Regions from separate parts of the Dyella sp. PARNA 12/25 genome, predicted to be linked through region 2. Evidence: riboswitches for the same ligand, from Rfam matches in the RefSeq annotation. Region 2 holds a riboswitch; each other region holds the start of a gene.
The links. Region 2 has a riboswitch for cobalamin ahead of btuB (TonB-dependent vitamin B12 receptor). Riboswitches for the same ligand answer to the same signal wherever they lie in the genome.
Positions count from the first base shown of each region.

Region 1 (2,262 bases), on a different contig from region 2:
ACACACCGCGATTGATGCGGCTGTCGACCGGTACCCCGGTATCGGCATTCACGTACTGGGTCGTGCTGTCGACGCGATCGCGCTGCCAGTCGAAGCCCGTGCTCAGCAAACCACCCCAAAGACCTATGTCTGCCTGCAACGAGCCGATGTCGCGATGCGTGTCAAAACGGCTGACATAGACGTCTTGGTAGTAGTTCTTGCTGAAGTCGCCGCTGGTGCCGAGGCTGAGCGTGAGGGTCACATCCTTGGTCGGGCGATAGTGCACGCGACCGCCCACTACTTGCGTCGCGCTTTGGTCGGAGTCGGTGTAGGTACCGTCGTACCAGTTATGGCCCTCGCTGCGAAACATGCGCAGGTCGGCATCCCACTGCTCGCCGAAGCGATAGCCGCCCTGCAACGTCGCAGCTGTATTGCGATAACCATCCTTGTCCGGCTGGTCGGCAAAACACGCCGCCCCCACTTCCGCAGCCCCAATGCGGCACGCATTGATGCCGTGCGTCTGGTCATGCGAGACCTCCAGCGAATACCAGCCGTTACCACTTTGCCCGGCGAGACCCGCCGAGCCGTTCAGATCGCGATAGCTGCCCACGCCCAGGCTGAAGGACGGCACAAAAGCACCCTGCGGGCGACGCGTGAAGATCTGGATGACGCCACCAATGGCCTCTGAGCCATAAAGGCTGGAGAACGGACCGCGCACGATTTCGATACGCTCGATCTGCTCCACCGGAATGTTCTGCAACGACGCCTGGCCAAGCGTGGCCGAGCCGACCTTGATGCCGTCGATCATCACCAGTACGTGGTCGGATTCGGTGCCGCGCAGGAAGGCGCTGGTGGCCTTGCCCGGGCCGCCGTTGTTGGCAATCGACATGCCTGGCGTGCCACGCAACAGATCGGCCAGGGACGCCGGCTGCAAGCGCTCAATATCAGCACGGTCGATCACCGTCACCGCCGACAGCGTCTGGCTTTGGGTCTGCTCAGTACGCGTGGCCGTCACCACCACACTATCGAGATCGGTGGTGCTGTCGGCAAACGCCGGAGTAATAACAGCGAAAAGCGCCGTCGCCAGAACGGTACGACGGATCATGGAAATTCGAATGGCCAAAATACTGCTCCTCAACCGCGCCTGCCCGCGCGGAACGCATGGGATAAAGGACAGGCGGAAGGAGACGTGGCGGCCGCGCACGAGGCACGACATCCATGACGTGGCCCACCGCCAGTCTGGTCGTACCTCAAGGCCGGTCTCCGGGCTCGCGAACCAGGACGTCATGTCCTGCGGAACAACGCCTTCCCATGCACAGGGCACAGTGGCTTGATGTGGTTCCGGCGATCAGAGGATCGCAGCTCGCCTACCGTTGCGGGGGCAGCTCCGGAATAAGCGCAGACGCGCCGCACCGGATTCCCGTTTCAACCACCGGCACAAGCCGGCGGTCACCTCAGGCGAGGCGAATGGTAACAGACGGGAAATGGGAAGGTTTGACGGGGGTCAGTTTGCGGGGAGAAGGCACCCGTCACAGGGCATCAGACAAATCCAGGGCAACCGCCACCATGTAGGAGCGCACTTGTGCGCGACTGCGGCGCTTCGCTGTGACCACACGGGTTGTTTTGCGCAAGCCAGCGCCATCAAACGGGCACCCAACGTTGCGGTCGCGCACAAGTGCGCTCCTACAGAGGCTTTCCGGCGAGCTTGTGCCCGTGGCCGTCTCCATAGGGAGAGGGCGCAAACGACTTGCGTCCCCCCCCCAAAAAAAAGTAAGCGCCCGCCCCACCAAAGCAGAACGAGCGCCTCTCCCAGCTAACCAAACCTCACTACAAAGACATCACTGCTTGTGAAATGTGAGATGCCCTTGCGCCGCATCCACCACAATGGTCTGCCCGGCAGTGAACTTGCCTTCCAGAATTTCCCTCGCCAACGGGTTCTCCAGCTGCTGCTGAATGGCCCGCTTCAGCGGACGCGCGCCGTACACCGGATCAAAGCCCACATTGCCCAGCAGATCCAGCGCCTTCTCACTGATCTCCAAGCGCAACTGACGCTCCGCCAGACGCTTCTCCAGATAGGTGAGCTGGATCAGCGCGATCTTACGGATCTGCTTCTTCTCCAGCGGGCGGAACACCACTAACTCATCCAGACGATTGATGAACTCCGGACGGAAGTGCGCCTGCACCACGCCAAGCACTGCCGCCTTCATCTGCATGTAGTCGGCTTCGCTGTCGCCCGAGTGCTCCTGGATCATCTGCGAGCCGAGGTTGGAGGTCATCACGATG
Region 1 is NZ_JBVQCI010000004.1:243,356-245,617, forward strand. It holds gene btuB (TonB-dependent vitamin B12 receptor) at 1-1,084, opposite strand, end outside; cobalamin riboswitch at 1,217-1,451, opposite strand; gene clpB (ATP-dependent chaperone ClpB) at 1,818-2,262, opposite strand, start outside.
Region 1: it holds a riboswitch for cobalamin, as region 2 does, so the genes downstream of both, btuB (TonB-dependent vitamin B12 receptor) here and btuB (TonB-dependent vitamin B12 receptor) in region 2, are expected to answer to the same signal.

Region 2 (2,262 bases):
GCATCAATTGGCCCAATGCGGTGATCCTGGAATCACACAAGGTCAATGGCACCTGGACCGCACCCACCATCGCGCCGTTCTCGGGGCAATGGCTGGATCACGACCCGGCGATGGCGCCGGATGGTTCATTCATCGTGTTCACCTCCAATCGCCCTGATGTGGAAGGTGGCAAAGCGTTAGATGCCGTGATGGCCAACGGCAAGGTGTCTCCAGGTTCGGGCGGCCATTTGTGGCGCGTGGATCGCAAGGGCAAAGGCTGGGGCCAACCGGTGCGCTTGCCGGATGAAGTGAACACCAGCACGCGCACTTATGCGCCGAGTGTGGCCGCCGATGGCAGCGTGTATTTCCAGAAGCCCGGCGATGATGACGACTTCCGTCTGTTTCGTACGCAGTATCGCGATGGTCATTACATGCCACCCGAGCCAGTGCTGCTAGGCGACGCCGCTGCGCACAAGCTGGACCCGGCCATTGCGCCGGACGAATCGTTCATCGTGTTCGATGCCAATTATTCCGGCAAGGACGATCCCGATCGCCTCTACATCGCGTTTCGCGAAGGCGACCATTGGGGCAAGCCGGTGGACCTCGGCGGCACCATCAATGTGAAAGGCCCCTGGGGCTCGCATCTGGGGCCGGATCACCGCACGCTGTATTTCAGCAGCATACGCTCGGTGCACGTCAGTTATCCACGCACGCGCGAGCAGGCTGCGCAAGACATTCAGCGCATGCAGAGCTGGGACAACGGCAGCGACAACATCTGGTCCGTGTCGTTGGCGCCCTGGATCGATGCACATCAGGCCTCGGCGCGCTGATCCCGGTGGGGAGGCGCGTGCATGCGTTGCCGCCGCCTCCGCTCGCCGTTAGAATTTCGTTCGTTCGGGTGTCCCGGGAAGTGTCTTTCCCGGGATGAAACGGGAAGCCGGTGCGTTGCTTGAAGCAATCAGTCCGGCGCTGCCCCCGCAACGGTAAGTGAGCGACTTCACCTAAGGACGAGATGCCACTGCGTTTAACGCGGGAAGGTGTCCTATGGTGCATGCGACAGGGCATGCCGCTCACAAGCCCGGAGACCGGCCCGACACGTTACGCGCGGCTCGCGGTGGGCGAGGCCGGACGTCGTGTTTGGCCGTGCCGCCTACCGCCGTTCTTCTTCCCACTGCTCTGCTGCGTCCCTTGAATCGTGGGTTGCGCGAGGGTGCGCGCCCAAAGGAACACGCATGAAGAAGACTCTGCTGGCAGCGTCGCTGCTCGCCGCCACCATGGCCGCCCAGGCCGCCGAATCGGATCAGACGCCGTCGCTGTCCACGGTGATCGTCACCGCCACGCGCACGTCCATCACTACTGACGAGGCACTGTCCTCGGTGACCGTGATCACCCGCGCCGACATCGATCGCCTGCAGCCAGCCTCGGTGCGCGACCTGCTGGTGGGCTTGCCGGGCGTGTCGTTTGCGCAATCTGGCGGACTGGGTCAGCAGAGCTCGCTGTTCCTGCGCGGCACCAATTCGACGCACGTGCTGGTGCTGATCGATGGCGTGCGCATTGGCGCGGTGGGCGCTGGCCTGCCGGCGTTCGAACAGATTCCGGTGGACCAGATTGAGCGCATCGAAATCGTGCGCGGCCCACGCTCCAGCCTGTATGGCGCCGACGCCATCGGTGGCGTGATCCAGATCTTTACCCGCCACGGCGCGCAGGACGGCAAGCTGGATCCGTCGCTCAGTCTCTCTGCCGGCAACCGCAGCTATGTGGATGGTCACGCCGGTCTTTCCGGTGGCGACTCGCACGCTTGGTTCAACGTAGGCCTGGGTGGTCAGTACACCAGCGGCATCCCTGCCTGCCGCGTGGGCGCCGCCGAGCTGGGCGTGGCCTGCTTTGTGGATCAGCCGGACAACGACGCCTACCGCAACTGGAACGGCATGGCCAATGGCGGCTACCGCTGGGACAACGGCACGGAGCTTTCCGCCACCTGGCTGCGCAGCAAGAACTTCGTGGAATTCGCCGGCAGCCCGTATGGCGGCAACCAGGCGGTGAACCAGCAGGAAGTGGCGGGCGCCAAGCTTGCCTTTACCCCGCTCGACGCGTGGAAGGTGACGCTCAACGCCGGCCAGAGCCGCGATGACTCCACGACGTACTTCCAGGGCGTCTACAACGACCCGTTCGCTCTCACGGAAACCTACTACCCGAAGACGAAGGTGGGCTACGCCAATTCGCGCCGCAATCAGGCCTCGTGGCAGAACGACGTGACGCTGGCCACCAACCAGCTGCTGACGG
Region 2 is NZ_JBVQCI010000008.1:34,640-36,901, reverse strand. It holds gene AC0GUR_RS15225 (TolB family protein) at 1-809, shown strand, start outside; cobalamin riboswitch at 859-1,087, shown strand; gene btuB (TonB-dependent vitamin B12 receptor) at 1,212-2,262, shown strand, end outside.

Region 3 (2,262 bases), on a different contig from region 2:
CGGCTTGCGCAAGTTGACGTTGTTCGGCCGGTTGCTGCGTGCCAATGCCGATGCACGGCGCCATTACGCCGCACTAGTGAAAGACGCCGCGTTCAACGCACCACTGCGTTGGGATGCTGTCGACCCGGCGCGCTTCGACGGCCTGCTATTGCCGGGCGGCCATTGCGCGCGTGGCGTACGCGAATACCTGGAGAGCGAGCGACTGCAGGCGCTGACCGCCACCTTCTTCGCTGAGGACAAACCCGTGGCAGCGATCTGCCACGGCGTGCTGGTGGCGGCGCGCAGCCGTGGCATGGATGGCCGCTCGGTGCTGCATGGCAGGCGCACCACCGCACTGACCTGGGCGCTGGAGAAATCCGCATGGTCGCTGACGCGCATCACCCGCTTCTGGGACCCGGACTACTACCGCACCTATCCGGACGGCGCCGGCAACCCGGCGGGTTATATGTCGGTGCAGCAGGAAGTCACCCGCGCCCTCGCCCGCCCCGAGGATTTCCTCGACGTTCCTCGCGACGCGACACACTATCGCCGCAAAACCTCCGGATTGGTTCGCGACAGCGATACCGACGACACCCCGGCGTTCGTGGTGCGCGATGGTAACTACCTCTCGGCCCGCTGGCCGGGGGATGTGCACCGCTTCTCGCGCGAGTTCGCCGCCCTGCTCGGCCCGTCGGGCACCTGACCCTCGGGCCGACCGGGCCCGAAAATTTCCTATCCGCGGCTAAGCCCGTTTCCCGGCTCGGCTTTTCCGGGTTATCCACGCGAAATCCACAATCTATTGGGTTGACCCGTCTGGGTTGGCCCGATATGTTGTGCCCCGTCGGTGCCACTCTCAGACCCATGGTCGGAATGGCTTAAAACGGGAATCCGGTGGAAATCCGGGACTGCCCCGCAGCGGTAAGCGGAAACGAAAGCCAACAACGCACTGGCCCTCAGCGGCTGGGAAGCGGGAGCGAGTAGGCGGGTCGAAAGACCCATGTCCGCGAGTCCGAAGACCTGCCGACAGCCGTGGCTATGCCCCACGGTGAGTGGTGACGGCTTCCGCGGGGAAGCGCGTCGATGCGCGGGGCGCCATGCCCTGCTGCTCGACCGTCCGCGAAACCTCACCCTCTTTCTTTCAGCCCTGCGCGCGGGAGCAGGCGGTTGATGACCAAGCTTGGAGCGAAGTCGCCATGCAACCTATTGATACCACCGGCCGCGAACGCGACGACGCTCGCGGTGATGCCCCCGTTTTCTCTGCCGACACCGTGGTGGCCGATACGCCGCGCACGGAATCCCCGTTTGCACTGACCCCGCCCCACAACCCCGGCCAGATGCGCGTGACCAAGCGCAGCGGCCGCCAGGAAGTGGTGGACGTGAACAAGATCGTCCGCGCCGTCACTCGCAGCAGCGAAGGCTTGTATGGGGTCGACCCCATGCGCGTGGCGCTCAAGACCATTGGCGGCCTGTACGACGGCGCCACCACGCAGGAGCTGGACCAGCTCTCCATCCGCACCGCCGCCGCGCTGACGGCGGAGGAGCCCGAGTACGGCCAGCTGGCTGCGCGCCTGCTGGGTGCGTTCATTGACAAGGAAGTGAGCGGCCAGGAAATCCAGAGCTTCTCGCAGTCGATCGCACGTGGCGCGGAACTGGGCATCCTCAACGATCGCCTGCGCGACTTCGTTGCCACCAACTCGCGCAAGCTCAACGACGCCATCGATACGCTCGCCACGCGCCGCTTCGAGTACTTCGGCCTGCGCACCGTGTATGACCGCTACCTGCTGCGTCATCCGCAGCTGCGCAAAGTCATCGAGACGCCGCAGCACTTCTTCATGCGCATTGCCTGCGCACTGGGCGGCAACGAGATCGGCGAGACGCTGGAGCTGTATCGCCTGCTCTCCTCGCTGGAATACATCGCCAGCTCGCCGACGCTGTTCAATGCAGGTACCGCACACGAGCAGCTCAGCTCGTGCTTCCTGCTCGACTCGCCGTCCGATTCGCTGGAGTCGATCTACGAGAAGTACGGCGATGTCGCCAAGCTCAGCAAGTTCGCCGGTGGTATTGGCCTGGCCTATTCGCGCGTGCGTTCGCGCGGCTCGCTGATCAAGGGCACCAACGGCCACTCCAACGGCCTGGTGCCGTGGCTGAAGACGCTGGACGCCTCGGTGGCGGCAGTGAACCAGGGTGGCAAGCGCAAGGGCGCGGCCTGCGTGTACCTGGAACCGTGGCACGCGGATATCGAGGAATTCCTTGAGCTGCGCGATAACACCGGTGACGAAGCCC
Region 3 is NZ_JBVQCI010000005.1:18,512-20,773, forward strand. It holds gene AC0GUR_RS11920 (type 1 glutamine amidotransferase domain-containing protein) at 1-682, shown strand, start outside; cobalamin riboswitch at 805-1,018, shown strand; gene AC0GUR_RS11925 (ribonucleoside-diphosphate reductase subunit alpha) at 1,173-2,262, shown strand, end outside.
Region 3: it holds a riboswitch for cobalamin, as region 2 does, so the genes downstream of both, AC0GUR_RS11925 (ribonucleoside-diphosphate reductase subunit alpha) here and btuB (TonB-dependent vitamin B12 receptor) in region 2, are expected to answer to the same signal.